Regions from separate parts of the Bilifractor sp. HCP3S3_D3 genome, predicted to be linked through region 2. Evidence: predicted binding sites of a transcription regulator. Region 2 holds the regulator's gene; the other holds the start of a gene.

Region 1 (16,165 bases), on a different contig from region 2:
AATAACCTTCTGGCGCTTACCGCATACGGTGAGGTAAAGCAGGCACTGGATGAGATGGGAATTGATCTGGATGCCATCGAGGATGAAGAAAGAGACCCTGCACTTGGAAACGGCGGACTTGGAAGACTGGCTGCCTGCTTCATGGATTCGCTTGCCACCCTCGGCTACACCGCGTACGGCTGCGGAATCCGTTATCACTATGGCATGTTCAAGCAGGAGATCAAGGACGGCTATCAGATTGAGAAGCCGGACAACTGGCTGAAGGACGGAAGCTACCCCTTCGAGCTGAAGCGTCCGGAGTACGCGAAGGAGATCAAATTCGGCGGGTACGTCGCGGTCGACTACGATGAGAAAACCGGGAGAAATTACTACCACCAGGAGGGCTATCAGTCCGTTCGTGCCGTTCCCTATGATCTCCCGATTGTAGGCTACAACAACAATGTGGTAGACACCCTGCGTATCTGGGATGCGGAGGCCATCAATGATTTTTCGCTGGATTCCTTTGACAAGGGTGATTATTACAAGGCAGTGGAGCAGGAGAATCTGGCGCAGACGCTGACCGAGGTTCTCTACCCGAACGACAATCATATGGCCGGCAAGGAGCTTCGCCTGAAGCAGCAGTATTTCTTCGTTTCCGCAAGCATCCAGACCGCGGTGAAGAAGTTCCTGAAGGGACATGATGATATTCATAAGCTTCCGGAGAAGGCGTGCTTCCATATGAACGACACACATCCGACGCTTACCGTCCCGGAGCTGATGCGGATTCTTCTGGACGAGCAGCACCTGGAGTGGGATGAGGCCTGGGAGATTGTGACAAAATCCTGCGCTTATACGAATCACACCATCATGGCCGAGGCTCTGGAGAAATGGCCGATCGAGCTGTTCTCCCGTCTGCTTCCGCGTATCTATCAGATTGTCGAGGAGATCAACCGCAGGTTCTGTGAGGCAGTAAAGATCAAGTATCCGCAGAACAGTGATGAGAAGATCCGCAGCATGGCGATCATCTACGACGGCCAGGTGCGGATGGCAAACCTTGCAATTGTAGGCGGATTCTCGGTAAATGGCGTTGCGAAGCTTCATACCGAGATTCTGGAGAAACGTGAGCTGAAGGATTTCTATGAGATGTATCCGTGGAAGTTCTCCAACAAGACAAACGGAATCACGCAGCGGCGCTTCCTGCTTCACGGAGATCCGCTTCTGGCAGAGTGGGTAACCGGTCATGTCGGCAAGGAGTGGGTAACGGATCTGTCCACGATCAGCAAGCTTGCCATTTATGCGGATGATGAGAAGGCGCAGGCGGAATTCAGCAATATCAAGTACCAGAACAAGCTGCGTCTGGCAAAATATATTCAGGAGCACAACGGAATCGAGGTCGATCCCCGTTCCATCTTCGACGTACAGGTAAAGAGACTGCATGAGTATAAGCGTCAGCTGCTGAACATTCTTCATGTGATGTATCTGTACAATAAGATCAAGGAGCATCCGGAACTTCCGTTCTACCCGAGAACCTTCATTTTCGGAGCGAAGGCAAGCGCGGGCTATGAGCGGGCGAAGAAGATCATCAAGCTGATCAATAATGTCGCGGATGTGATCAATAATGACGCGAGCATTAAGAACAAGATCAAGGTTGTCTTCATTGAGGACTACCGCGTGAGCAACGCGGAGATTATTTTTGCGGCGGCGGATGTATCCGAGCAGATTTCCACCGCGAGCAAGGAGGCATCCGGAACCGGAAATATGAAGTTCATGCTGAACGGCGCTCTGACGCTGGGAACGATGGACGGCGCAAATGTGGAGATCGTCGATGAGGTCGGTGAGGATAACGCCTTCATCTTCGGACTGACTGCGGAGCAGGTCATCGATTATGAGAAGAACGGCGGCTACGATCCGATGCAGTATTTCAACAACGACGCCGATATCCGTCAGGTTCTCATGCAGCTGATCAACGGCATGTATTCCAACGGAGACATGGAGATGTTCCGGGACATCTACAATTCCCTTCTGTACCCGCAGAACGGAAACCGCGCAGATGTTTACTTCATTCTCGCGGACTTCAAGTCCTACGCGGCCGCTCAGGAACGCGTGGAATCAAAGTACCGCAATTCGGAGGAGTGGTACAAGAGCGCAATTCTGAATATTGCACATTCCGGAAAGTTCAGCTCGGACCGCACCATCCAGGAATATGTCGATGATATCTGGAAGCTGGACAAGATCGAAGTGAAGTCATCTGATTTTCACGGAGAGGTTTCACCGGAATAACCAGTTGTGCCCGGGGAGCGCAGGCAGCGCATGGATAAGGGGTTTCAAGGAGTATAGATAATATTAACGGGAGGCGATAAACCTTGGATAAAGAGGAATATCATCAGAAATTAGACGAACTGACGGCTTATGTCAGGGAGAAGGATTATGAAAACGCCCTGAGCATCGTCGATTCGATTGACTGGCGCCGTGTCAAGAGCATTAACACCCTGAACATGGTGGCAGATGTATATGAAGTGAATAAGGACTATGAGAGCGCTAAGGATATACTGGTTCTCGCGTACAGCCGCGCCTCCATCGGGCGTAATATTCTGTACCGCCTGGTAGAAGTCTGCATCCGTCTGCATCAGATCGATGAGGCGGAAAAATATTTCCGGGAATTTTCCAAGGTCGCCAAAAACGACAATTCACGCTGTCTTCTGCAGTATAAGCTGTTCAAGGCAAAGGGCGCGCCGCTGGAGGCACAGATCGATGTTCTGGAGGAATACAAGGAACGGGAGTATACCGAGCGATGGGCTTATGAGCTTGCCGTCCTGTATTCGAAAGCAGGTGATACAAAGAAGTGCGTGGAAACCTGTGACGATCTGATTCTGTGGTTCAGCGAGGGCAGATATGTCATGAAGGCGATGGAGCTCAAGAAGCAGTACGCGGCTCTGACACCTTCACAGGAACAGAACTATAACCGGATGAAGGCAGCGGCAAACCGCAGGAAACAGGAGCAGAGCGCAGGGGCGCCTTCTGAGGATACAGAGAGCACAGAGGAGGACGCTTCCGCGAGAGCCGGCATATTTAAGGAAGAGGAAAGGGAAGTCCCGGAATCTTCCTCATTCATGAAGCGTGACAGAAATCGCGCGGAAGCCGTTGGTTCTATGGAATCCGACAATCAGAGCTCCGGAAGAGGAACGGGTTCGGAGCAGGAGCATCCGGCAGAGTCCGCGGCAGTGGAATTCAAGGACAGACTGGAAAAGGGCTTCCATCATGTAATACACTCCTTTACAGAGGAAAGTGTTGATTCCGGAAGAAATCGGGATCAGAATGCTACCGTCGATTCCGGAAGGAATCCGGGCCGGTATGCGGGATCTGATCTTCGCGGAACTTCAGATGCCGGACGGACAGCCGATACAGAGAGATACTCAGATGAAGATCTGCGATCGGATTTCCGGAGGAGCACTGACGAATCGCAGGCTTCGAGTGTCGGTGGAAGTGCGAGACCGTCGAATAATCCGGAATTAAAGCAGCAGAATTCTGTTTCAGAGAGAAAAATGACGCCGGCGGCTGCCGCAGCCGAGAAGGCGCGCAGAGAAGGAACCAGCAGGAAGATGAATACCGGAGATTTTAATCTGGATGCATTTCTCGCTGAGACAGCAGGATCCTTCTCGAGTGAAATCGCGGCGGGAGCTGCGAAGAAGGAGACGGCAGGCACTGCGAAAGCAGATGCTCCGGCGGAAGAAAGAGGTGCTTCAAAAGCAGAGGCTGCCGCGAAGACGGCAGATACCGTGAAAGCAGAGACCCCGGTGGAAGAGACAGGTGCTTCAAAGGCTGAGGCTGCCGCGGAAAAGGCAGATACCGTAAAAGCAGAGGCTCCGGTGGAAGAGGCAGAGGCCGTCGAAATCGAGACTCCTGAAGCAGAAGCTGAGATTGTAGAGGAAAAGGTCTCTGACGGGACAGGGGTTAAGACCGGGACCCGGTTTGAAGAGGCTGAAGTAGTCGAGGAAGAATCACCGGAAGAGGCCGAAGTGGTCGAGGAAGAATCACCGGAAGAGGCTGAGACGGTCGAGGAGGAGACAGAAAAATCGAAGGATCTGGCGGGCGGAATCCGCCTCCGTGATCTTGAAGAAGAAGACCTGTCCAGAGAGGTCACACCAGAGACACTGAAGGCTGGGGCTGGGACTGAGACAGAAGGAACCGCTGCAGGCGCCGGAAGCGTACCGTCGAAAGAGGTCAGAACAGATGAAGCGTCAGCAGACACCGATTCTGCGAAACCAAAGAAAAAGGAAATTCATTACATCGAGGAGCTTGAGATTCCGGATCCGCAGCCAAGCGAGGAAGAGAGAGCATCTCATACGCATACGATACCTCTGGATACCATCGGTGCTAACACTGTACCGATTTCAATCGACAAGATCCTGAGTGAAGAAACTCCGGAGGAGCGCCGGATCCGTATCATGAACCGGGCAAAGCCGACGCGGATGAATGAGGAACAGCGCAAGATCTTCACATATTTTGCAAGAATCCCCGGAATGGACGCTCAGATTCTGGAAGCGATCAGCTGTGTATATGAGCATGCAGGTGAGAAGACATCCCTTCACGGCAATATCGCGGTCATGGGGGCTCGTGGAACCGGAAAAACCCGTCTGACACACGGACTCGTCGTCGCGATGTGCAAGGATCTCGGCATGGATGCGGCAAAGGTTGCCAGAGTCAAAGGCGCTGATCTGAATGAGAAGGATCCTGCGAAGGTTGTAGCCAGAATGGCGGGCGGATTCTTCGTTATCGAGGATGTCTCGGGGATGAACGAGGCTACCGTTGAGAAGCTGAGCCAGGCTATGGAATTCCGGACGGACTGCATGATCACAATCATCGAGGATGAGAAGGTGGCGATGCGTGCATTTCTTAAGAAATATCCGCGTTTTGCCGCGAAGTTCGACCGAGTCATCTCTATTCCTGTCTTCACAAACGATGAATTGATCACATTCGCCAGAACCTATGCGACAGAAAATGGTTATAAGATCGACGACATGGCGATCCTTGCGCTTTACACCATGATCGGCAATATGCAGACAGAGGAAGAGCCTGTGACCATTTCGATCGTGAAGGACATGATTGACAAGGCGATCAGCCGCTCCTCGGCGAAGCGCCGCAGAAGCAGGAAAAACAAAAAGGATAAATGGCTTGTGCTTCAGGAGAAGGATTTCAATCTTACCTGAACAGGCAGAGAATCTCTGGCCGCACCGGAAACGAAGCCGGCGCGGCCAGCTTCATAAATCCGTCGGCGCCTGCTTGCGGAGCAGGGACAGCAGAACCAGGGATCTCAGAACCGGAGACCGCAGAACTGGAGACCACAGAACCGGAGATCGCAGAACCGGAGACCACAGAACCGGAGACAACACGACCAGAGACAGCGTCATGCTGTATTTTTTTTCAGGGGACAGAGGAATTGAGTGAATCAAGAAAAGAGCCCTGGCTCGGTACGCCGGCCAGAACAATTGAAATATTGCAGAAGTACGGCTTTCGATTTCAGAAGAAATACGGTCAGAACTTTCTGATCGATCCCCACGTGCTGGAGAAGATAATTCGTGCTGCAGGGATCGGACGGGATGACTGTGTGGTGGAGATCGGACCGGGAATTGGAACACTCACCCAGTACCTTGCCTATGCTTCACGTGAGGTGTATGCGGTGGAAATCGACCGCAATCTGATACCGATCCTGGAGGACACACTTTCGGACTGGGACAATGTGACGGTTATCAATCAGGACATTCTCACAATTGATCTGAACCGCTTTGTGGAGGAGCACAACGGCGGAAGACCGGTTAAGGTTGTGGCAAACCTTCCATATTACATCACGACCCCTATTTTGATGGAGCTTCTTGAGAAGAAGGTTCCGCTGGAGTCCGTGACTGTCATGGTCCAGAAGGAGGTCGCGGAACGGATGCAGGCATCCCCTGGAACAAAGGATTACGGGGCTCTGTCGCTGGCAGTTCAGTATTACTCCAGACCTGAAATTGTGGCAAATGTGCCTCCGAACTGCTTCATGCCAAGGCCGAACGTAGGAAGCGCGGTGATCCGTCTGACCGGCAGGTCAGCGGAAGAAAGGGTTCAGGTGCAAGATGAAGGACTGATGTTCCGTCTGATCCGTGCCTCCTTCGCGCAGCGGAGAAAAACGCTTTTCAACGGACTGAGAAACAGCCGTGAGCTTGATTTTTCCAGAGAACAGATTGAATCTGCCATGGAGAAATGCGGGCTTTCGGAGAACATCCGGGGCGAGGCACTGGATCTGAAGCAATTTGCGGATCTTGCGGACGCATTGTCCGGCAAGGAGGACACTGCGGATTATGTGGATTCCTCGTCGGGAGTAAAGCATACTCCGGTTACATGACAAATATTTTTCAGGCTATGCAGTCTTCAGCAACAAAACTGCTATATCCCTGAAGATGGGTAAATCTCTGGCTGCCTGGCACCCTTTGGCAGAATACCATATTTCCGAATACAAAAAACTCCCCGGCATCAGCTGTTCGCTGCCTTGACAGCGTTCAGATGTGATGCCGGGGAGTTTATATATCAGTTTTCTCGGATTATTCTCCGAAATATCTCTTCAGAAGTCCCTCGAATGCCTTGCCATGTCTTGCCTCATCACGAGCCATCTCATGAACAGTGTCATGGATTGCGTCCAGATTCTCAGCCTTTGCTCTCTTTGCAAGCTCGAACTTTCCTTCGGTTGCGCCATACTCAGCCTCTACACGAAGCTCAAGGTTCTTCTTTGTGCTTGTGGTTACAACCTCGCCAAGGAGCTCAGCGAACTTGGAAGCATGCTCTGCCTCTTCATGAGCAGCCTTCTCATAGTACAGACCGATTTCCGGATATCCCTCGCGGAATGCTACACGGGCCATTGCCAGATACATTCCAACCTCAGAGCACTCACCTTCGAAATTAGCCTTCAGGCCTTCCTTGATATCTTCCGGAACGTCAGCGGCAATGCCTACTACATGCTCGGCAGCCCATGTGCGCTCAGCAGTCTCATCGATCTTTACAAATTTGGATTTCGGCTGTTTGCAGGTCGGGCACTTCCAATCAGCAGGAAGATCCTCGAACTTTACGCCTTCAACCTCTTCATCATAGATGTGTCCACATACTGTACATTTCCATTTAGCCATTTGAGTTACCACCTTTCTTAAAGAAAAATTGTGCTGTCGTTTTACCTCCTCAGGGTAATCGGACAAAAACCATCATAACCAACTGAAACAATTACACAACAAATCTTATTGGAGTGACAGCTTATGCTGTGGGCTGAATCCCGACGGGGTGCTGCGTCTCAGAAGAATATTCTTCTTCAGACAGGTTCATCGCTTCCTTTTTCTTGCAGTCTGCGCAGATCCCGTAGAAAACAATACTGCAGCTTTCAATTTCGCCGTCAAAGCGGCGGGCTGCTTCCTCCTTGAACCGTTCCGTATCCACAAAATCCATATCTGTCATAGCTCCGCACCTGCGGCAGATAAAGTGATCGTGCGGAAGGACGTTTCCGTCGAACCGGTCCGCGACACCGTCTGCGGCAAGCTTCTGGATTTTGCCAAGATCAGATAAAAGGGAGAGGTTACGGTATACAGTTCCAAGACTGATATTCGGAAATTCCTTCCGTATATCCGCAAAAATCATATCCGCTGTGGGGTGATCCTTGCGATTCTGGAGATTATTGTAGATAGCTTCCCTCTGGCGGCTGTGTTTCAATACTGCCATGCCTTTATCCTTTCTTTAAAATAATAATGAGAACGATTACTGTTTATAGTATAGGCCTGACCTCCCTTGTTGTCAACAGGTAATTCAAAAAAGTTTTCTTTTTCTTTTCTTTTTTTTGGGGGCTTATACCAGGCAGTGATGCTTTAAAAGCTTTGCCCTGGTATAAGCCCCAAAAAGATGATTTAAAAGCTTTGTCCTGGATGATAAAAGTCTGGGAAAAAAGTCAGGCTTACCTGGTGCGAGTGGGCGGTGATAAGGATCATTTCTTAAGATTGTGCTTCCGTTCCTCAGGAGCCTTGTACCCATGCAGGCCGATGAGCCGCTGGTTGCGGCTTCCGCGGAAGAGAAGGGTGACGTCCTTCTGCGCTTCAATGAACTCACCGTCGACGATGAGGTCGATGTAGGAGAGCATCTCGTCCGTGACATCGGTGTATACTTTGCCGCCCTCCATCAGATCGACATCATAGGTGTAGCCGGTGTAGCACCAGATATCCTTGGAGGGGTATGTCTCACGGATCCGCTTCAGAAGTCCGACAAGGACCTTCTGGTTCTCCGGTTCAAAGGGTTCGCCGCCCAGAAGCGTGAAACCCTGGATATAATCCGGTCTGAGAGCCTTCAGAATATCTTCTGTGGTTTCTTCGGTAAAAGGCGTTCCATAATTGAAATCCCAGGTCATGGAATTAAAACAGCCCTTGCAGTGGTGCCTGCAGCCTGAGACGAAGAGGCTGACTCTGACGCCCGGGCCATCCGCTATGTCAAACTCCTTGATGTTCGCGTAATTCATAGACACAATCCTTTCGTAAATACTTGTTCAGTTTCTTTAAAAAACATTTTTGACACCTGATGAATTGTTTGACGGATTAACTTTTGCATTATTTTTTCAGACGAAAAAATATACTGCAGAAAGAAACTGTCACATGCCGCCACAAGCTCCGGCAACTCCGGATCATCCCGCGATCACCTGCTTTATGATGCGCGATGCAAAAGAAACCGCCGCACCGGCCGCTTCCATGATTCCGTGTGTCGCCTGGTCCGCTCTGGTGTTCCGGATGACGGAGTCGGGCAGTAGATGCTGCCGGAGACACATGCGGGAGACATATATTCATGGAAGGTGGCTGGTGTGGCGGTCTCAATCAATTCGTAGCTTATACCTGTCAGCGGCACGGAAGCTGTGAGGCAGCTCTCGTGCCACGGGGACATATACCGTGCGAAGCACGGAGCAATCCGCAGCATATACAGTGTGTGGCACGGCCTATCGTATGAGGTTTACTGTATATTACAGCGCTAAAGAACACAGATTATAGATGAAGGACTCTGTCCTTGATTTCCTGTGTGCGGCCCTGGTTCCAGAACTGGGTTCCGATGTATCCGCAGGTGCGGCGCGCGACGGACATCTTGCTCTGATCGGTGTTTCCGCAGTTCGGGCATACCCAGATCAGTTTTCCGTGCTTGTCCTCCTTGATCTGGATCTCTCCGTCATAACCGCAGACCTCGCAGTAATCGCTCTTGGTGTTCAGCTCAGCGTACATGATGTTGTCGTAGATGAACTGCATCACCGAGATTACGGCGGGGATATTGTCCTGCATGTTCGGAACTTCGACATAACTGATGGCTCCGCCCGGGGAAAGCTTCTGGAAATCGGCCTCGAACTTAAGCTTCTGGAAGGCATCGATCTTCTCGCGGACGTTGACATGGTAGCTGTTCGTGATGTAGTTGTGGTCGGTGACATCCTTTATCACGCCGAAGCGCTTCTGCAGGCACTTCGCGAATTTGTATGTGGTGGATTCCATCGGGGTTCCGTACAGGGAGTAGCTGATATGCTCCGCGGCACGCCACTCGGCGCACTTGTCGTTCAGGTGCTGCATAACCTTGAGGGCGAACGGTTTTGCCTCAGGGTCGGTGTGGCTCTTTCCGGTCATGTATACGCACATCTCATAGAGACCCGCATATCCGAGACTGATGGTGGAGTAGTTGTTGTACAGGAGCTTGTCGATGGTTTCGCCCTTCTTCAGTCTCGCGAGCGCGCCATACTGCCAGAGGATCGGGGCAACATCGGAAGGTGTCCCCAGAAGTCTCTCGTGGCGGCAGCGGAGAGCACGGTGGCAGAGCTCAAGTCTCTCATCAAGGATCTCCCAGAACTTGTCCATGTCCTTCTTGGAGGAGCAGGCCACATCGACAAGATTGATGGTAACGACGCCCTGGTTGAAACGTCCGTAGTACTTGTGCTTTCCGTCGATGTGATTTCTGGATCCGGACTTGTTGTCGTTGTCGCAGAGACCTTCCGGTACACTTTCGTTGTCCGGTGTGAGGAAGCTTCTGCATCCCATGCAGGGATATACATCGCCGTTTTTGTATTCCTTCATCTTCTTGGCGGAGATGTAGTCGGGAACCATGCGCTTTGCGGTGCATTTCGCCGCAAGCTCGGTGAGATAGTAGTACTTTGAGTCGGGATGGATATTGTCCTCGTCCAGAACGTAGATCAGCTTCGGGAAAGCAGGGGTGATCCATACACCCTTCTCGTTCTTGACACCCTGCATTCTCTGAACCAGAACCTCACGGATGATGGCGGCGAGATCGGTTCTCGTCTGTCCGTCCGGAACCTCATCCAGATACATGAACATGGTTACGAAGGGAGCCTGTCCGTTGCAGGTCATCAGAGTGATGAGCTGGTACTGGATGGTCTGGATGCCGCTCTTGATTTCTTCCGCAAGGCGGCGCTCAGTGATGAGGTTGATAATCTTCTCATCCATGTCCTCTCCGCATTCCTGACGCTCGGCGATGACCTCCTTGCGGATCTTCTGCCGGCTGATGTCCACGAAGGGCGCGAGGTGGGCGAGGGTAAAGGACTGACCGCCGTACTGGTTGGATGCAACCTGAGCGACAATCTGTGTGGTGACATTGCAGGCGGTGAAGAAGCTGTGGGGCTTTTCAATCAGGGTCTCACTGATGACGGTTCCGTTCTGCAGCATGTCCTCCAGGTTGATCAGGTCGCAGTTGTGCTCCTTTTGCGCGTAGTAATCGGAGTCATGGAAGTGAATGATTCCGGCTTCATGGGCCTGCACAATATCTTCCGGAAGGAGAATACGCTTTGTCAGATCCTTGCTGACCTCTCCGGCCATGTAGTCACGCTGGGTGGAGTTGATGACAGGGTTCTTGTTGGAATTCTCCTGCTTCACCTCTTCATTGTTCTGCTCGATCAGCGAGAGAATACCATCGTCCGTGGTGTTTGATTTTCTCGCGAGCGTCCTCTTATAACGGTAGCGGACATACTTCTGCGCAACCTCAAAGCCGCGCATCTCCATGATTCCGGTCTCTACCATGTCCTGGATATCCTCGACGTTGACCGCGTGAGGGGACTGGCTGACGCGGTCCGCGACATTGTCAGCGATCGCCTGAATCTGATACGGATTCATCTGATGAATCTTGTCGACTTCATTGTTGGCCTTTGCAATTGCGTTGCAGATCTTCGTAATGTCGAAGGTAACCTCTTCGCCATTTCGTTTGATGACATTTGTAGTAACTTTCTTTTCCATTTCTAATCCCCCTGGGTAGTGAAAAAACAGATTCTGGAACTCTGCCTGTTTGAATGTACTATATTTTGTTAAAAACAAAAAGTAGGGCACAACATCTTGTGTGCCCTACTATAATAACCTAACACTTGCAGAATGTGAAGGGGAAACTTGCGAAAAAAGTTCACAAGAAATCTCCGGTAAATTCAGCGTTTTTTAGTGTATAAGCTCTTCGAAAACGCAGAAGGGCTCGACGCACGCGAAGCGTGCGAAAGAGTCCGGATGCGATTTCGAAGGCAACAGGTATGAGGATGAAGCGCGAATGCGCGAAATCCGAATACCTGTTAGCGGCACGGAAGCTGCGGAGCAGCGAAGTGACGCGAAGCTTATACAGAGTAATAAAAGAGAGCTCTTCGAAAACGCAGAAAGGCACGACGCACGCGAAGCGTGCGAAAGAGTCCGGATGCGATTTCGAAGGCCATAACAATTATATTTTTAGTACGCTTTTGCCCAGATAACCTCATGCTTTGCCGGCTTTCCGCAGCATACACACCGGTCGCTGATCCTGATCTGCTTGAAGGGGATGCAACGGGAGGTAGCCGTGGTATCTGCCTTGATCTTGTTTTCGCAGGCTTCATCACCGCACCACATCGCTCTCACGAAGCCTGGCTTTTCTGCAACAGTTTTGCAGAAGGTGTCATAATCAGTCGCGTCATAGATATGGGTGTCCAGGTGCTCCTTTGCGCGGCGGAACATGTCAGTCTGAATGGTTTCAAGCAGAACGGGAACCTGCTGCGGGATCTCTTCGATCGGGACGATGGTCTTTTCGCGGGTGTCGCGGCGAACCAGAACAGCCTGACCCTTCTCGATGTCCTTCGGTCCGAGCTCGATACGGATCGGGATGCCGCGCATCTCCTGCTCGGAGAACTTCCAGCCGGGACTCTTCTCTGAATCATCGAGATTCACACGGACGCCGGCAGCGGCAAGCGCCGTTTTTACTTCGAGAGCCTTGTCCATGACGCCCTCGGCATCCTGGCGGATCGGAATGATCATGACCTGAACGGGAGCGATATGAGGAGGCAGTACGAGACCGCTGTTGTCGCCGTGTACCATGATCATGGCTCCGATGACACGGGTGGTCATTCCCCAGGAGGTCTGATGCACATACTTGAGGGTATTGTCCTTGTCGGTGAACTGTACGCCGTAAGCCTTTGCGAAGATGTCGTCAAAGTTGTGGCTGGTGCCGGACTGAAGGGCCTTTCCGTCGTGCATCATGGCTTCGACGGTGTAAGTGTGCTTTGCGCCTGCAAATTTCTCCTTCTCGGTTTTCTGTCCTTTAATTACAGGGATAGCCATATCCTGCTCCAGGAAATCGGCATAGACGTTCAGCATCTGAACGGTTCTCTCTTCCGATTCCTCTGCGGTTGCGTGAGCGGTATGACCCTCCTGCCACAGGAATTCACGGGAGCGGAGGAAGGGACGGGTTGTCTTCTCCCAACGCAGAACGGAACACCACTGGTTGTATAATTTTGGAAGATCTCTGTGGGAATGGATGTCTTTTGCATAAAAATCGCAGAACAGTGTCTCGGAAGTCGGGCGCACACAGAGACGCTCAGTCAGCTTCTCGGATCCGCCCTGGGTGATCCAAGCAACCTCCGGAGCGAAGCCTTTCACAAGCTCCGCCTCCTTGTTGAGAAGGCTTTCCGGGATCAGCATCGGCATATATACGTTCTGAACGCCGGTCGCTTTGAAGCGGGCGTCGAGATTATTCTGGATATTCTCCCAGATCGCATAGCCGGCGGGTTTAATCGCCATGCAGCCCTTTACGCTGGTGTATCCGATCAGATCGGCCTTGACGCAGACATCGGTATACCACTGCGCAAAATCGTCTTCCATCGACGTGATTTGCTCTACTAATTTCTTATCCTTTGCCATAGTGAACTCCTGATTATTTATCGATCATGTACATAACGGTACTTAATGTGGTTGCGGTTTCTTCGCGAACGCAATCAGCATAAATTCTAACCTCAATAGAAATGGTTGTCAAGGCTGACGGTACTGCTTCGCTTGACAGTCTCTTGACAGGCTGACGGTACCGCTTCGCTTGCATCAGGCTGTAAAACGGATTATTATGGTAGAAGTTCAGACGGAGAAGCTCCGGAAAACTGAAGTGAGAGTGGAAAGGTACTTTGTAGTATGAAGATAAGAATACCGGCGACTGTCCGCATGGTTCTGGACAGCCTGCATGCAAAGGGATATGAAGCTTATATCGTAGGCGGATGTGTGCGTGATTCCATTCTGGGAAGAAGGCCGGAGGACTGGGATATCACGACGTCGGCGCTCCCGGAGCAGGTGAAGCGGATTTTTGTGAAGACGGTGGATACCGGAATCGAGCATGGAACGGTGACGGTGCTTGTGGGCGGCAGAGCGCATGAGGTGACGACTTATCGGATTGACGGTACATATAAGGACAGCCGTCATCCGGAGAACGTTACCTTCACGGCGAGTCTGCCGGAGGACTTGAAGCGCCGCGATTTCACCATCAACGCGATGGCATACAATGAGGAAGAGGGTCTGATTGATCTCTACGGAGGAATGGATGACCTGCAGCGCAGGTGCATCCGCTGTGTAGGAAACCCGGAGGAACGCTTTTCAGAGGATGCTCTTCGGATTCTGCGCGCGGTTCGTTTTTCTGCGCAGCTGAATTTCGGAATTGATCCGGAGACGATCGCGGGAATTGTAAAGCTGGCTCCGAATCTGGCGAAGATCAGTGCAGAGCGCATCTGCGCGGAGCTCACAAAGCTGATTACGTCGGACCACCCGGAGTATCTGAAGGTGGCTTATCAGGCCGGGATCACTAGGATCATCCTTCCGGAATTTGATGAGATGATGCGAACGCCGCAGAACAATCCGCATCACATGTACAGTGTCGGCGAGCATACTCTCGTCTCCATGGCGGAGGTGAAGAACGACAGAATTCTGCGTTTCACGATGCTTCTTCATGACGTGGGAAAACCGGCATGCAGAACGACAGACGCGAATGGAATTGATCATTTCAAAGGGCACGGAGAGAAGGGCGCTGCCATGGCTGTGAAGATCATGCGGCGGCTGAAGATGGACAACGACACCATCCGCCAGGTGCGGACGCTCATCATCTATCATGACTGGAGAGTAAAGCCGGATGAGAAGCAGGTCCGTCATCTTATCAATAAGGTAGGGAAGGATCTTTTCCCGCTCTTCATCAGGGTACAGGACGCGGATACGATGGCGCAGAGCGAGTGGAAGCGCGAGGAGAAGCTTCGCCGTGTGATCGGGGTGGCTCAGGTAGGAGAGAGGATTATCAGCGAGAATCAGTGCGTGGATCTGAAAGGCCTGGCGATTAACGGCAGGGATCTGATCAACGCAGGAATTCCGAAGGGACCGGAGATCGGCGTCTGTCTCCAGAAGGCACTGGAGCTTGTGCTGGATGATCCGGAGAAGAACAACCGGGAATTTCTTTTCGGCTTCTGTACGGGCTCGTCTGAAGAACGGAGCAATCGGTAGCTTGTACAGCATGTGGCATGATGTATCGCATGGCGGTTTATTGTACTGAAAATGCAGGTGAGAGAGCGGGCGTGAGTTCAGACGATTTTCAAAAAATGCCCTGATCATGACGAGAAATTTAAATTCAGACAGAGATCGTGAATCCGTGCGCAGGAAAAATCCTGTGCAAATCGGGAAAAAACAAAAAGGCGGTTGTCAGAAGCCGGAGGATGGTATAAAGTAAACTCTTGAGGATGCTTGAAACACCTGGATTTTCTTGACAAATCAGGCGTCTGAGAGTATAAAAAGACCATATATTGTAAATTTTAGGAGGAAGTATTACATGAACAAAACCGAATTAGTGGCAGCAATCGCCGAGAAAACGGGACTTTCGAAAAAGGATTCTGAGAAAGCTCTTGGCGCATTCATTGATACTGTAGCAGAAGCGTTGAAGAACGGAGATAAAGTGCAGCTTGTCGGATTTGGAACCTTCGAAGTATCTGAGAGAGCGGCGCGCAGCGGAAGAAATCCGCAGACAGGTGAGACCATCGAGATTGCGGCATCCAAATCTCCGAAGTTCAAGGCAGGAAAAGCTCTGAAGGACATGATCAAATAACAGCAGCTGCTGAAGAACGGTTGTTTTTTGTAACCAAAAATTTTTTATAATGTTCATGAACATTATAATTTGGTTCGAATGATTTTTGGAAAATCGTAATTGGCTGAAAAGCAAAAAAACGGGAGCTGGATTTCATGATCCGGCTCCCGTTCCATAATTAATTTTGAAACACAACAGAAAAGGGCGTGTGAAAAAACGAAATGTTTTTTCACACGCCCTTTTTACAAAGTGTCTTCCTGGAGATGGTCAGACTCTGCAAAGAACTGGCTTTTTACTGACCATTTGCCGCAAGTAAACCAACTGCAGTGCCAAAGTAAGTGATGGTCTGATCTGCATCCAGGTACTCCGCAGTGTAGGTAGTGCCATTCTGATCATAGAAAGCAGCAGAGCCGTCGTCTCCCTCAACACATCCGATGCTGAAGCTATTACCGGTATATACATCTGTTCCGTCCAGTACCGTCCACGTAATTCCGTCATCGCCGGATTCCTTCTGGGTTGCAGTGTACTGTCCGCAGAGGACGTCTCCGGTACCATCTGTATCCACAGTGATAAGTGCTACATAATTATTTGCATCCGGTCCCTGGAACAGAGCGAATACAAGCTCATTTCCGTTGTCATCCTTTGCGTACAGGCCAGTCTGAATCATATCAGCAGTAATATCGCCAAGAGAGAAGGTACCGTCCGAGGAAGTGCTTGCAGTATCCACGGAAGCGCTTGCGGACGCAACGGAGTCACCGGAAACATCTTCATAGCTGCCGGAATCTGCATAGCTGCTTGCGTCTTCTGTATAGCTGCCGGAGCTTGC
Region 2 (16,165 bases):
AATTACTGTATAAGCTCTTCGAAAACGCAGACAGGATCGTCACGCGCGAAGCGTGTGTAAGAGACTGTATGCGATTTCGAAGGCAACAGGTATGAGCACGAAGTGACGCGCGAGCGGCACGGAAGTGCGAATACCTGTAGGATTGCGGGAGTGCGGAGCACGGAGCAATCCGTAGCTTATACAGTATGTGTCACGACTTACTGTATAAGTCCAGTCGCAATGTTCTTGGCCCACGGGGAGCTTGCTCACCAGTGGGCAAGAACATTAGCGACGACAACAGGTATGAGCATGGAGCGGTGCGAAGCAACGCAGGAATGCTCATACCTGTTAGCGGCACGGAAGCTGCGAAGCAGCGAAGTGACGCGGGGACTTATACAGTTTGTGGCATACTGTATCTCGAAAACGCAGACAGGATCGTCACGCGCGAAGCGTGTGTAAGAGACTGTATGCGATTTCGAAGACAACAGGTATTTTTTACTCTTATGGAAAGCACATTTCCGTCACGCCCGATACATTCTCGCTTCGGGCTTCTTGTACAGATACACATGATCCGACAATACATCCTGTTCTTCGACATTCGTCTGATTGATGTCGCAGACCATCCGGTTCAGCTCTGATGTCCGGTAAATCCCGTCATCCGGCAGAATCAGGCATTCATGAATGCTGCTCGGGATGATAAAGTAGTCGCTGTCCAGTCTTTGAGCAATATGATTCGTCACATCCGGAAGCGCAATACACACCGCTCCATACATCCGGGACTGATTCGTCAGGAGATACAGGGGAGTCTCAGGAACCTCCCCCTCGCTGCACCTCAGATCCTCTTCCAGAATTTTTACCAGCGGCTGAAAAAGGATCTCACTATGTTCTGCCGTCGCAGCCATGGCATCCTTCATGACCTGGTCCGCGCTGATTCCCCAGATCTGCAGATGTTCATTCCGGATCTGAATCATGCAATCCGGGTAATCCGGCACGCTCAGATCATATACACACGTTATTGCCAAATCCATCCAGCGCAGATGGGGCACCTCGCAGAGATGCTCCCGGTTCTTCTTCTCACTGATCAAATGACACCGGAGATTCTTCTGCACCTCGTCATAATTCTGAAAAAATCCCGAGGGCAGCTTCCGGTATACACCACTCATTTTCTCACGTTCCTGAAGGATGAGATTCACGATATGCCGAATGGAAACTCCGGTTTCCCACATGTCGTAATAATCTTCCAGGTACTGCATCGGCTGAGGCCGGTCCGTACTGTCCCGCAGAACAAGCGCTCTCCGCCTGACTCCATTGTTTTTGCGGACTTCACAGACTCTTACATCCGTACTGTCAGCAGAGTCCTCCTTCATCTCGTGTACCAGAAGCTGTTCAAACTCATCGTAGCTCATAAAAATTCCTCCTTAAATAAAATTTATGTGTGGAATGTTCTATCTTTTGGGGATTTGTGAAAAGGGATTCCAATACAAAGGGAATCAGAAATGGAAAGGTAGAAAAAAGGCAGAAACCCGGATACGGAACTGAAAAAGAATGAAGAAAGAAAAAATGAAAAAAGAATACAAATAATTTAAAAATTGAGAATTGGATAAGAGAATAAGAATTAATAATATCAGAAGAGAAGTAATAACATCAGAAGAAAAGATAAGCTCCGCGCAGGCAGCATATCTGCCATGCGCGGACACGACTCCGGCTGTCGTCGGGGCAGCAGCGGAATCTATTTATCTGATTCAGACACGTTTGAGGTATTCGCCGGTTCTGGTATCGATCTGGACTTTGTCGCCCTGGTTTACAAACAGCGGTACATTGATCTGTGCTCCGGTCTCAACAGTGGCCGGCTTTGTAGCGCCCTGAGCAGTGTTTCCGGCAAATCCGGGCTCTGTCTCTGTGATCTCAAGCTCGACAAAGAGCGGTGCCTCTACTGCAAATACATTTCCATTGTAGGAATTCAGCTTTACGACCTCATTCTCTTTTACAAACTTCAGAGAATCACCTACCGTCTCGCTGTTTACTGCAATCTGATCAAAGGTCTCGGGATCCATGAAGTAATACAGATCTCCATCATTGTAAAGATACTGCATGTCATGCCGGTCAATTCTCGCTGCCGGGAATTTCTCGGTCGGACGGAATGTCTTCTCTACAACGCCGCCATTAATCACGTCTTTCAGTTTTGTTCTGACGAAGGCTGCTCCCTTGCCCGGTTTTACATGCTGAAACTCAATTACCTGGCAAACTTTTCCTTCGATTTCAAGGGTCATACCATTTCTAAACTCACCAGCTGCTACATCTGCCATGTGATGTTACCTCCTTATTTACCTGCGTGTCATTTTTTGCAATAGACCGTGATTTATTATATATAATTTTTACCTGATTTTCAACATTTTTTTTGGATGCCGTCTGTTCCCCTGTCACGCGCATACGCCTTCAGAACAGGCTTTTCCAAAAACCGCTTCAGCACGATCTGGATCTCCTCCTTCGGATCGATCGGATTGACAAGAATGCAGTACATCCCCGCTCGTCTGGCTCCCCAGACATCTGTAAAGAGCTGGTCTCCGATGAAGATCGTCTTGTCGGTCGGAACCTGAATGATTTCGCAGGCCCTGCAGTATCCCTTCACGGAAGGCTTGTTCGCCATGCAGAGATAATCCGACTCCACGTCAGCCGCAAAGGGAGCAACTCTTGATTTGCGGTTGTTTGAGATCAGGCAGGTCCGGAATCCCATCTCATGAAGCCTGCGAAACAGATCGATTGCCCTTCTGTCAGCAGGCGCGCCGTGCGGGACAAGGGTATTGTCAATATCGAAGGTCACTCCCCGGTATCCTTTTTCATACCAGGAGGCAAAATTGATATGATACGCGGAATCCAGCCATTCATCCGGATAAAATTTCTTCAAAAATCCATGGTTTTTCATTCTGCGTGCGTACCCTTCTCTCTTTCCCTGCATTTTCTTATTTTCTCTCATCGAGAGGAATGTATTCGCCGTTCGGACAGATGTTCATATAAGCCGGACGGATGATCTTATCTACATTGATCAGCTCCTCCAGGCGGTGCGCACTCCATCCGACAATTCTCGCGCAGGCGAAAATCGGTGTATACAGCTCAAGCGGCAGGTCCAGCATGCTGTAGACGAAACCACTATAGAAATCGACATTTGCGCTGACGCCCTTGTAGATATGGCGTTCCTCCGCGATGACCTCCGGAGCAAGCTTCTCTACCATTGAGTACATGATATAATCCTTGTGTCTGCCCTTCTGATCCGCAAGCTTCTCTACGAAGGATTTCAGGATCTGTGCACGGGGATCGGAGATCGAATACACCGCATGTCCCATTCCGTAAATCAGACCCTTTTTGTCAAACGCTTCCTTATGAAGGAGTTTCTTCAGGTATTCCCTGATCTGATCCTCATCAGTCACATCTCTGACATTCTTCTTCAGATCCGCAAACATCTTCACGACCTTGATATTGGCGCCTCCGTGCTTTGGTCCCTTCAATGACCCCAGAGCCGCCGCGATGGTCGAATACGTGTCTGTACCAGAAGAAGTTACTACATGAGTCGTAAAGGTAGAATTATTTCCGCCGCCATGCTCCATATGAAGAACCAGGGCAAGATCCAGAACCTTTGCCTCCAGCTCAGAATATTTTGTGTCCGGACGAAGCATCAGAAGGATATTCTCCGCCGTCGACAGCTTCGGCGACGGATTGTGAATATAGAAGCTTTTCCCCTTGATATAGTGATTATATGCATGATAGCCATATACCGAAAGCATTGGGAAGACAGCAATCAGATTCAGGCACTGACGCAGAACGTTCGGGAGTGAAATATCGTCTGCGTTCTTGTCGTAATAATAAAGCGTCAGGACACTTCTCGAGAGTGTGTTCATCATGTCCTTTGCAGGCGCCTTCATGATGACATCCCGGACAAAATTCTTCGGAAGTGAGCGCTGATTGGCAAGGAGAACGCAGAAATCATCCAGCTCCTCTTTTTTCGGAAGTCTTCCGAAAAGCAGTAGATACGCCGCCTCCTCGAACCCGAAGCGGTTTTCACGGAGGAAGCCCTCCGTAAGATCATGGATGTTGATTCCCCGGTAATATAATTCTCCGGGACAGGGAACCCGGTTACCGTCAATATTTTTAAAGGATACAATATTTGAAATATTGGTCAGACCTGCGCGGACACCCTGACCGTTCACATCACGCAGTCCTTTCTTAACATCATACTCTGCGTAGAGTCCTTTTGCGATTCCTGTATTCTCCTTGCATTCCTCTGCAAGTTCCACAATCTCCGGCGTGACCTTCGTCTGAAAACTCATCCTTTTTACTCCTGTTCTCTGTTGTCATTGATTCATGGAAAACTTTCCCGCAAACCGTTTACCCGCTCTCTGCCATTCCGGTCCCCGCAGAACTACACTGCTGTCCGGATTTGTTACTGATGATAATACTGAAGGAATTCCTCAAGCTTCGCACACGCAGACCGCAGCGTCCTTCTGTGCGGCAGATATACAATCCGGAAGTGATCCGGCGCGATCCAGTTGAATCCGGTTCCCTGAACGATCAGCACCTGCTTCTGATAGAGGAAATCATAGGCAAACTTCATGTCATCGGTGATGTTGAATTTCTCCGTGTCAATCTTCGGAAAGATGTAGAACGCAGCCTTTGGCTTTACAACGCTGATACCGGGAATATCCTTCAGCAGATTGTACACACACTCTCTCTGTTCGTAAATTCGTCCTCCGGGAACCAGATATTCCTCGACGCTCTGATATCCTCCAAGAGCGGTCTGGACGATCGACTGCGCCGGGACATTAGAACAGAGCCGCATATTGGACAGCATATTAATGCCTTCCAGATAATCTTTTCCCATCTCAAGATTCCCCGAGAAAACCATCCAGCCGACGCGGAAACCCGCGATCATATGGGATTTCGAAAGGCCGGAGAAGGTCACACAAAAAAGATCCGGCGCCAGTGAAGCGATGGAAGTGTGGCCGATGCCGTCCATGACGAGTCGGTCATAGATTTCATCACAGAAAATGATGAGCTGATGCTCACGCGCGACTCTGACAATCTCCTCCAGGACCTCCTTCGGATAAACGGCTCCCGTCGGGTTATTCGGATTGATGATGACAATCGCCTTGGTCTTGTCGGTAACTTTTTTCTCGATATCCTCAATGTCCGGATACCATTCTGACTGCTCGTCACAGATGTAATGGACAACCTTGCCTCCCGCAAGCGTCGCGCAGGCTGTCCACAGCGGATAATCCGGAGCCGGAATCAGAATCTCATCTCCATCCTCCAGAAGTGCCTGAAGAGCCAGATTGATCAGTTCGCTGACACCGTTGCCGGTGTAAATGTTCTTGATTTCAACGTTCGGAATTTTCTTCAGCTGACAGTACTGCATGATCGCTTTTCTCGCGGAAAAAAGGCCTCTTGAGTCAGAATATCCCTCACAGTCTGCGAGGTTGCTCATCATATCGTGGATCACCTCATCCGGAGCTGTAAAGCCGAAGGTCGCCGGGTTGCCGATATTCAGCTTCAGGATCTTCTTTCCGTCCTCCTCCATGCGGGCCGCCTCTGCAACAACCGGGCCGCGGACATCATATAACACATTATCCAGCTTTGATGATTTATTGAACTGTCTCATAACTGTACCTCCCCAGATGAATATGTACGGGCAGTCAGCCACATCCGCTCATACATAGTATGAAACGGTGGGGCAAACGCCGCGACAGACCGGCAAAGCCGGTCACATGTAGCAGCTGCACGGGTTGTGAAGCAACGGAGCAACTGTCTTTATATATCTCATGTCATTCTATATATTGTGGCGCTAATTCCCGTCATTTTCAATTTCAATCAGAATATATTGTAACATTTACACTCAATTCTTGCAACGCGCACCTTATACACGTTGTGGTGCTCCGCCTGCTGCCCGCTTCTTTTCCCGGATCCGTCTCAGAAGTGGATTAAGCCTCGGGTCCGGACTGTTCACCACAAGTGAGATCAGCTCCTTCATATATGTGCCGAGAAGATCCTCACCTGTTTTTTCCGTGTTTGCCTCATTTCTGGCCCGGAACCGCCGGAATGTATTGGTGCTGAACGGCTGGCTGTCATAAACCGTCGTGTGCAGGGCGTACTGAAATCTTATATCAAAATTCAGCGTCTCAATCATCTCATCATCGGTCATGTCCAGCAGTTCCTCCAGCAGCATGCCTCCCAGCACGATATTGACCGGGGTATTCGGTCTCGGGCTCCTGTCACTGTAGAAATCCGCAAATTTTCGTTCATCGATTTTTGGAAAAATATCATCCCCGAACGGTTTTGCCCAGGAACGATCCAGCAGCTTCTTCTCCCGTTCACTCAGATGATTCAGGGAATCGACAAACGAGAGCTGCTGATATGTATTTTGTACAAATGCCATGTCTTCGGGCCTTTCGTTTTCGATCGCAGAGAAACAGGTCCAGAACTGTTCCCGCGTTACTTCAGCAGTTTCTTGAGTTCTTCCATAAAGGTGTTCACATCCTTGAATTCACGATATACGGACGCAAACCTTACATATGCCACAGGATCCAGATTCTTCAGTCTTTCCATGACCATGGTTCCGATCTCGTGGCTTGAGATTTCCTTGTCCTCACGGCTGTAAATCTCATTTTCTACCTGATCTACAATGTCATTCATCTGCTTGACAGAGACCATCCGTTTTCTGCAGGCGAGCATGATGCCGTTGTACAGCTTGTTCCGGTCGTAACGTTCCCGCGTCATGTCCTTCTTGATCACCATGACCGGAATGTTTTCAATTTTTTCATAGGTGGTAAACCGCTTGCCGCAATGATCGCAGACCCTTCTGCGCCGGATGGAATTATCCTCCTCCACTGGTCTGGAATCAATGACTCTTGTGTTATCCTGATTACAATATGGACATTTCATCTGTATTCCCTCAAAAATCCGGGATTGCGAAAGTGCACAGCACAGGCAATCCGAAGCATATCCAATTTGTGACGCAATTTCACCCTGGTTGTTTCACTGTTCCCATTTATCCGCTGCAGGAATGATGCCAATCCGGAAGAACGACAGACAATTACATATCGTTCCCATTTCTTCACATCTGGCACGTCAGAGATAACCTTGTCCTGCCTGACTCATATCATCCCGCAATAAATCCTGCCGCTCCGCGTACGTACGGCCACTCCGCAAGAGTTACGCCCGTCTCATATCATCCCGCGATAAGCCCTGCCGCTCCGAGAACACCTGCCGACGCCAGCCCCATGATGATTCCGGCAAGCAGAACACCGAGCATTACGGCCACAACGCTCTCCTTGAATCCCATGTCCAGAAGGCTCGCAGCCAGTGTGCCGGTCCACGCGCCGGTTCCCGGTAGCGGAATGCCAACGAAGATAAAAAGCGCGGCGAACAGACCCTTTCCTGCTTTTTCCTTCAGCTTTTCACCGCCTTTTTTCCCTTTCTCCAGGCAAAAGGTGAAAAATTTACCGATGTATTTCTTATCCGCGCCCCATTCCAAAATCTTCCTTGCAAAGAAATAAATGAAAGGAACCGGAACCATATTTCCAATCACCGCGATGATATACGCATGAAGGAGCGGAACGCCCATCTTTGCGGCGACGGGGATTGCTCCTCTGAGTTCAACGATCGGAACCATTGAGATGATAAAAGTAATGAGATATTTTCGGAACATTGCTTTCTCCTGTACGCAAAATCTTTCTGCATTCTATACTTTGTCTCTTTTTCCCCGGATCCGGATGAATAAGGATCTTCTTTTTTCCCCTAAATCCGTATTACTGTCTGTGGTACATTTTCCCGATCCGTATGTATAGCTTTGTCTTTTTCCGGACTCCTTATGAGTATCTGTTATTTTTTCCAGAGACGCGCATGGCTATCCGTGTCTCCTTTTAAATTCCTTCAAACATCAGATGACACCTGCAATTCCGAGAAGAATCACTATGGCGCCCAGTACAATCCGATACCAGCCGAACACCTTAAAGTCATGTCTGCGGATGTAATTCATCAGGAATTTGATGACAAAAATCGATACCACAAAGGAAACGACACAGCCGAGCAGGAGCACCGCAGCTTCCATCGCCGTAAAGGCGAGTCCAAACTTCGCGAGCTTCAGCACGGAAGCGCCAAGCATCGTCGGAATGGCCAGATAGAAGGTGTATTCCGCCGCAGTCGTTCTGGACAGTCCGATCAGAATGCCCCCAATGATTGTGGCGCCGGAGCGCGATGTTCCGGGTACCATAGCCAGGCACTGAAAGATTCCGATAAACAGGGCATCTTTGAAAGAAATCCGGCTGATTTTCGATACTCTCGGTTCCTTATTTTTGTTGCGGTTTTCGATGAGGATGAACAGAACACCGTAGATAATCAACATCGCGGATACCACCTGCGGGTTGTACAGATGCTCATCCATCCAGTCATTCAGAGGAAACCCGATGATGATCGCGGGTATTACCGAGACAATGATCTTCAGCCAGAGCACGATCCTGTCCATGTAGATGTACCGATCCGCAAATTTCTGAAAGCTTCCCGCAGCGCCTTCTGTCTGCGGACTGGAAAACTGCGTCTTCGACGGAGCATTCTTCGATGTGTGGAAGGGCCAAAGTTTTTTAAAATAGATTACAACGACAGCCATGATCGCGCCAAGCTGAATGACGACATCGAACATACTGACAAAGGACTTGCTCATTCCGAGATTCAGAATCTTCTGGAAGATAATCAGGTGACCGGTACTGCTGATCGGGAGCCACTCAGTAATTCCCTCCACGATACCCAGTATAATCGTTTTTAACAGTGTAATAAACATTTTTTCCTTTTCCTTACTCTTATTGTATAAATTCGTCGAAAACGCGGACACTGCCATAAGACAAAGGAATCCGGTCTTTACATCTTCAGTAAAAACCGGATTGTCCTCTGACTCTTATTTGTTTCTGTTTCCTCGTTTCAGAATCTTTGCGATATCGATCAGATCGAGCGTCTTGATATCCGTATTCTCCAGAGATGTCGCCAGCGCTCTTGCCGTATCTACTGCGGTGATGACATTTACGCCGGTTTCGATGGCATTTCTGCGGATGACAAATCCGTCTCTGGAGTGCTCCGCGCCCTGTTCCGGTATATCGATGACCAGATCAATCTTATGTCCGAGAATCAGATCCATGAGGTTCGGACTCGGCTGTTCGATTTTATTAACCGGAACTGCATGAACTCCATGTTCTGTCAGGTATTTCGCAGTTCCCCGGGTTGAGAAAATCTTATATCCGAGATTTTCAAATCTCTTGATGATCGGAGTGATCTCTTCCTTCTCGCTGTCGCGGACGGTGACGATCATGTTCTTGTATTTCGGCAGACGGACGCCTGCACCGATGAATGCCTTGTAAAGAGCTTCGTTGAAGGACTTCGCGATGCCCAGACATTCTCCTGTGGATTTCATCTCCGGTCCGAGGCTGATGTCCGCGTCCCGGATTTTTTCGAAGGAGAAGACGGGCATCTTGATTGCCATATAATCCGCCTCCGGCTGAAGACCAGGCTCATATCCGAGCTCCCGGATCTTGTGGCCGAGAATCACCTGCGCCGCGAGCGGTACGATCGGAATACCTGTGACCTTGCTGATATAAGGAACCGTGCGGGAGGATCTCGGATTTACCTCAATCACATATACCTCGTTCTTGTAAACAATAAACTGGATGTTGATCATTCCGAGAACGTGAAGGGCATTCGCGAGCTTCCGGGTGTCGGTTTCAATCTTCTTCTTGATCTCTGCCGAAAGATCTTTTGCCGGATACACAGAGATACTGTCTCCGGAGTGAATGCCTGCCCGCTCGATATGCTGCATGATGCCCGGGATCAGGATATCCTCGCCGTCGCAGACCGCGTCGACCTCGATTTCTGTTCCCGCCAGATATTTATCGACCAGAATCGGATGCTCCTGCGTATAGCGGTTGATAACACCGATGTACTCACGGATATCATCGTCGCTGATCGCAATCTGCATGCCCTGTCCTCCCAGTACATAGGAAGGACGCACAAGAACAGGATAGCCGAGCTCGTTGGCGACCTTGACTCCCTCTTCCGCAGTAAATACCGTGCCGCCCGAAGCTCTCGGAATGCCGGTCTGCCGAAGGATCTGATCGAACCGCTCCCTGTCTTCCGCAGCATCTACATCAGAGGCGGAGGTGCCGAGAATCGGGACTCCCATCTTCATCAGCGCCTCTGTGAGCTTGATGGCCGTTTGACCGCCGAACTGCACAACCGCTCCGTCCGGATGCTCGACGTTTACAACGTTTTCCACATCTTCAGGTGTAAGCGGCTCAAAATAGAGCTTGTCCGCGATATCGAAGTCAGTGGAAACGGTCTCCGGGTTGTTGTTGATGATGATGGTTTCATAGCCTTCCTTTTCAAACGCCCAGGTGGCGTGGACAGAACAGAAATCAAACTCAATTCCCTGGCCGATTCGGATCGGTCCGGAACCGAGTACGAGAACCTTCTTTCTGTCTCCGCTGGAAACCGCCTCATTCTCACCGCCGTAAACGGAGTAGAAGTAAGGAGTCTCCGCGGAAAATTCCGCGGCGCAGGTATCAACCATTTTGTATGCGGCGGTAATTCCCGCCTTTTTGCGCATCTCCTTAACTTCTGCTTCGGAAACAGATCCGTTCAGCTTCGCGATCAGGTAATCCGGGAACTCCATCCGCTTTGCCTCACGCAGGGTCTCCACGTCCAGCCTGCCGCTCTTCAAAGTGTTCTCCATCTCTACGAGTCTGGCAATCTTGTCAATAAACCAGATATCAATCTTTGTAATGGAGTGAATGCGGTCATACGGTACGCCCCGCCTTACTGCCTCCGCGATTCTCCAGATCCGCATATCATCGATGATCGACAGATCGTGGATCAGCTGATCCTCCGAAAGGCCGGTGAAATCGTAACTCATGAGAGAATCCACATGCTGTTCCAGGGAACGGATTGCCTTCATCAGTGCTCCCTCGAAATTCGTGCAGATACTCATGACCTCGCCGGTTGCCTTCATCTGTGTCGTCAGCGTACGCTTTGCCGTGATGAACTTGTCAAACGGAAGCCGCGGGATCTTGACAACGCAGTAGTCAAGCATCGGCTCGAAGCTTGCGAAAGTTTTCTTCGTGATGGCGTTCGGAATTTCATCCAGGGTATAGCCGAGGGCGATCTTCGCCGCGACCTTCGCGATCGGATAGCCGGTTGCCTTTGAAGCAAGCGCGGAGGAACGGCTCACACGTGGATTTACCTCGATGACACAATACTCGAAGCTGTCCGGGTTCAGGGCGTACTGCACGTTGCAGCCTCCGGTGATTCCCAGCTCGGTTATGATGTTCAGCGCAGAGGTACGGAGCATCTGATACTCCTTGTCGCCGAGCGTCTGTGAAGGAGCAACGACAATGGAATCGCCGGTGTGAACACCGACGGGATCAATGTTCTCCATGTTGCAGACCGTGATGACGTTTCCCGCGGAATCGCGCATCACCTCATATTCGATCTCCTTCCATCCGCCGATGTAGCGCTCAACAAGCACCTCGTGCACGCGGGACAGCCGGAGTCCGTTAGCCAGAATCTCACGCAGCTCATTCTCATCGTGAGCAATTCCGCCGCCCGATCCTCCGAGCGTATACGCGGGACGCAGCACTACAGGATAACCGATTTTCTCCGCAAACCGGATGCCATGCTCCAGGCTGTGAACGACCTCTGAGGCCGCTACCGGCTCGCCGATTTTTTCCATCGTGTCCTTAAACATCTGACGGTCTTCCGCCTTCTTGATCGTCAGAGAGGTGGTACCGATCAGACGGACATGGTTTTCCTTCAGAAAGCCACGATCTTCCAGCTCCATGGCAAGGTTCAGTCCTGCCTGGCCTCCCATGGTCGGAAGAACACTGTCCGGTTTTTCCTTCAGGATCAGCTGTTCCACTACCTCAACGGTCAGCGGCTCAATGTACACCTTGTCCGCGATATCTCCGTCCGTCATGATGGTAGCCGGGTTGGAGTTCAGAAGCACAACCTCGACACCCTCCTCCTTCAGAGAACGGCAGCACTGTGTACCCGCATAGTCAAACTCCGCAGCCTGTCCGATAACGATAGGGCCGGAGCCAATTACCAGTACCTTCTTTATACTCATATCCCTGGACATTACTGGTCACCTCCCATCATTCTGATAAACTTGTCAAACAGATACGCGGAATCCTGCGGGCCGGGGCATGCCTCGGGATGGAACTGCGTCGTGAAAATGTTCTTGCCCTTGTAGCGAAGGCCCTCATTCGTTCTGTCATTTACATTCACATAGGCCGGCTCCGCAATCTCCGGATCCACCGTGTCCGTATCGACGACATAGCCGTGGTTCTGCGAGGTAATATAGACCCGCCCGGTTTCCAGATCCTTCACGGGGTGATTTCCTCCCCTGTGTCCGTATTTCATCTTCTTTGTGTTGAAGCCGGCAGCAAGCGCCATCAGCTGATGGCCCATGCAGATCGCGTAGATCGGCACATCCGACTCGTAAAGCTTCCGGACCTCACGGATCTCATCCGGACAGTCCTTGGGATCTCCGGGACCGTTTGTCAGCATAATTCCGTCCGGATGACCGGCCAGAACCTCTTCCGCCTTAGTCCAGGCAGGATACACCGTGACATCACAGCCTCTCTGATTCAGAGAACGGATGATATTGTACTTCACACCGAAATCCATCAGCGCAACCTTATAGGTGCGTCCGGTGCGTTTTCCGCTTACCGGAGCTTCTGGATCCGCGTCCTTATAGGCAGGGCTGGTAATTCCTCCAACAACGGTATCCGTCGCCGGCCAGAACTCCTTTTCTGTACAGGTAACCTCTTCCACCTCATTTCCGGTTCTGTATGCCCGGATCTGTGGAAGAACCTCCTCCGGAACAACATCGGGGTCTGTGGTGATCATTCCATTCATCGTGCCGGACTCACGAAGGATCTTCGTCAGAGCACGGGTATCAATGCCTTCGATCCCGGGGACATTGTAGCGCTTCAGAAATGCCTGAATGGTGTCTTCTTCCCGGAAATTGCTGGGGACCCTTGATAATTCATGAACGATAAATCCATCCATATAGGGTCTCAGAGACTCCTGATCCCGGTAGCAGATCCCGTAATTTCCGATCAGCGGATATGTCATGCAGACAGCCTGTCCCGAGTAAGACGGGTCAGTCAGAACCTCTTCATAACCGGTCATAGATGTATTGAAGACGATCTCGCTTATGACAGTCTTTCTGGATCCTATACTTTTCCCTGTAAATACATGCCCATCTTCTAGAATCAAATAAGCTTTCATTTGCGTGCTCCTTGTTCAATCCGTAGCCTCTACAGTATGTAACGCTCCGCCTGCGGGGCATAAGCCTTTTCCTTACGCGGACAGCCTGCCGCCGATGGCCGCACTGCGGCCTTTTGCGGCGAGCGCAGCGATACGAGAGATCACCGGCATAACGCCTGTTGTCTCGCTGCATAGTTCTTCTGCCCGATTATAGCACAGGTTTCCATATCTTTCCTCTTAAAATTGCGAAATTGAGAAATTCATGGACGTCTGACATTCATCTTGACCGGTCGTACCGGACGCATGGTCCCGGACACATGGTGCCGGACACATGACATTCCTCCAATCTCAAAAAAACGAACCGCAGGGATTTCCGCAAAAGAAAAGCCACGGGAACACGAATATGTGCTCCTGTGGCTCTTCTGTTCATTCTTCTGTGATCAAAGTAACTGGCATCAATTTATGACCGGCCTCATCTTTCATTTCCTGTTTTCGGGCAAAAAGAAAGTGCAGGAAGCGGGACTTGAACCCGCACAGTATTGCTACCACAGGCACCTGAAGCCTGCGCGTCTGCCAATTCCGCCATTCCTGCATCTGCTGATATTCAATGTCGTGTGCGTTTTCTGTCGCTCACAACGATGTTTATCTTATCAGACCTTCTTTCGATTGTCAACTGTATTTTAAAATTTTTTTGTAACTGTATTTTAAAATTTTTTTGTAACTATTCATCACATCTCGAAAAACGCAGGCACCCGGGATTAGAGTGCTGAATCTTTACCATTTTTATCTTTTAACTTTTTACTTTACTGACTGACGTTCCGCTGATTTGCCTTCCGCTGATCTGCCTTCCGCATTTTCTTTGTCCTCTTTCTGACTGTCTTCTTCCTGACCGAGTACCCGAAGCTTCCCAGCTCTCTCCCAAGCTCGTAGTATTTCCCGTGCGAGTAGGCGGTGAGTCCGGTTTTCTCCAGATGGAAACTGCCTTTTTCATCCATATACCGGCTGTCTGCCTGGATACAGACAACTTCAGCGAGGAACATATCATGGGTTCCAAGCTCCAGAACCTGTTTTACCCGGCACTCGATATTGACCGGAGATTCCTCAATGACCGGCGCCTGTACCCGGATTCCTCTGCCCGCAGTAAGGTTGCAGGCTTCGAACTTATTCAAATCTCTCCCGGATCTGACGCCGCAGAAATCAGCCGCCCTTACCAGCCGGTCTGTGGTCAGGTTTACGACAAACTCCCCGTGTTCCTTGAGAAGATGCCAGGAATACCGGCTGCGCCGCACGGATATCGACAGCATCGGAGGGTCGGAACACACGGTTCCGGCCCAGGCGACGGTTATAATATTCGGAATTCCAGCCGCATCGTAAGAGGCTATATCTGATTTATCCCGATAATGCCGGTCTGTTTCTCCCGACACTTCGCCGGCTATACTGATCATGACAGCAGGCACGGGATACAGAAAATTGCCGGGCTTTTCAAATACAATTTTTTCACTCATGACAGATACCTCTTAACTTTTACAGATGCTTCTATCCTTTACAGATGCCTCTTATCCTCTACCGGATTCTCGAAGAGACGCACCCCAGCCAAAACCCTCCTGGATGAGAATGCGGAAACAGCTTCTCGGATCGTCTTGGAATCGTCTGTTTCCCGGCCTCTTACAGCGCCTGAATAAACCGGTCAAATGCCTCCTGTCCTTCCGCTGTTCGCTTGAATACACCGGCATCTTCCAGAACAAGCATGAACACCTTTCCGATTTCTTCCTTCAGAATGTCGTCGATATTCGTCTCATTGACCGTGCTGTGACGCTTCATGATCTGTTCCGCCCAGTCTGCATGCTTTGACAGCTCCTCATCTGCGCGGATATTTCTTCCTTCAAGTATTGCTTTCCTGAGATCTGCCATCTCCTTCTTCAATCTTGCGGGAAGCACAGCGAGACCCATAACCTCGATCAGACCGATATTTTCCTTCTTGATATGATGAAGCTCCGCATGCGGATGGAAGACGCCGAGCGGGTGCTCCTTTGTGGTGATGTTGTTCCGGAGGACCAGATCCAGCTCGTAATCCTCTCCCCGTTTTCTCGCAATCGGCGTGATCGTGTTGTGAGGCGTCCCGTCTGTCTCTGCGTAGATAAAGACTTTTTCATCCGTATATCCTCTCCATGCGGTCAGGATTCTGTCCGCGAGCGCAATGATGCGTTCGGTGTCCGGACCGGAGAGCCGAATACAGGACATCGGCCATTTCACAATTCCCGACTTCACATCCTCAAATCCGGCCACGGAAAAGCTTCGTTCTACCGGTGCCTTCGCCATCGCGAATTCATAATGGCCGCCCTGAAAATGATCATGACTCAGAATGGATCCTCCTACGATCGGAAGATCTGCATTCGAGCCGACAAAGTAGTGCGGGAACATCTTCACAAAATCGAAGAGCTTGCAGAAGGTCGCATGCTCAATCTTCATCGGAATGTGCCGGGAGTTAAATACAATACAGTGTTCATTATAATACACATACGGGGAATACTGGAAGCACCAGTCCGAATTCTGTATGGTTACCGGAATGACCCTGTGATTTTCTCTGGCGGGATGATCCGGTCTTCCGGCGTATCCCTCGTTCTCCCTGCAGAGCTGGCATTTCGGATAGCCTGACTGCTTCGCATTTTTCGCCGCCGCAATCGCCTTCGGATCTTTTTCCGGTTTGGAGAGGTTGATCGTAATATCCAGATCTCCGTACTCCGTTGGAACCTTCCACTTCATATCCTTCGCGATACGATATCTGCGAATGTAATCCGTATTTCTGGAAAAATCATAGCACCAGTCTGTCGCCTTGACCGGTGAATCCTCATACAGCTTCCGGAATCTGCGGATCACTTCAGAAGGT

Evidence for each region. The regulator NrdR, encoded in region 2, represses ribonucleotide reductase genes. The targets are predictions, from matches to a motif close to CACAANATNTTGTG.
Region 1: the regulator NrdR is predicted to act here: its motif matches at 11,334-11,347, upstream of nrdD (anaerobic ribonucleoside-triphosphate reductase).

Annotation. Positions count from the first base shown of each region.
Region 1 is NZ_JBQHWP010000011.1:48,082-64,246, forward strand. It holds gene ACTNDI_RS08100 (glycogen/starch/alpha-glucan phosphorylase) at 1-2,259, shown strand, start outside; gene ACTNDI_RS08105 (hypothetical protein) at 2,343-5,186, shown strand; gene rsmA (16S rRNA (adenine(1518)-N(6)/adenine(1519)-N(6))-dimethyltransferase RsmA) at 5,417-6,358, shown strand; gene ACTNDI_RS08115 (ferritin family protein) at 6,555-7,133, opposite strand; gene ACTNDI_RS08120 (Fur family transcriptional regulator) at 7,255-7,713, opposite strand; gene nrdG (anaerobic ribonucleoside-triphosphate reductase activating protein) at 7,973-8,497, opposite strand; gene nrdD (anaerobic ribonucleoside-triphosphate reductase) at 9,012-11,246, opposite strand; gene proS (proline--tRNA ligase) at 11,718-13,157, opposite strand; gene ACTNDI_RS08140 (CCA tRNA nucleotidyltransferase) at 13,419-14,765, shown strand; gene ACTNDI_RS08145 (HU family DNA-binding protein) at 15,022-15,360, shown strand; gene ACTNDI_RS08150 (hypothetical protein) at 15,632-16,165, opposite strand, start outside.
Region 2 is NZ_JBQHWP010000005.1:82,320-98,484, reverse strand. It holds gene ACTNDI_RS04430 (DUF5688 family protein) at 501-1,385, opposite strand; gene efp (elongation factor P) at 1,722-2,285, opposite strand; gene ACTNDI_RS04420 (YqeG family HAD IIIA-type phosphatase) at 2,366-2,935, opposite strand; gene ACTNDI_RS04415 (citrate/2-methylcitrate synthase) at 2,940-4,301, opposite strand; gene ACTNDI_RS04410 (aminotransferase class I/II-fold pyridoxal phosphate-dependent enzyme) at 4,415-5,629, opposite strand; gene ACTNDI_RS04405 (transposase) at 5,885-6,403, opposite strand; gene nrdR (transcriptional regulator NrdR) at 6,460-6,909, opposite strand; gene ACTNDI_RS04395 (COG2426 family protein) at 7,196-7,675, opposite strand; gene ACTNDI_RS04390 (undecaprenyl-diphosphate phosphatase) at 7,907-8,803, opposite strand; gene carB (carbamoyl-phosphate synthase large subunit) at 8,918-12,142, opposite strand; gene ACTNDI_RS04380 (carbamoyl phosphate synthase small subunit) at 12,142-13,299, opposite strand; tRNA gene ACTNDI_RS04375 (tRNA-Leu) at 13,787-13,870, opposite strand; gene ACTNDI_RS04370 (flavin reductase family protein) at 14,082-14,783, opposite strand; gene galT (UDP-glucose--hexose-1-phosphate uridylyltransferase) at 14,944-16,165, opposite strand, start outside.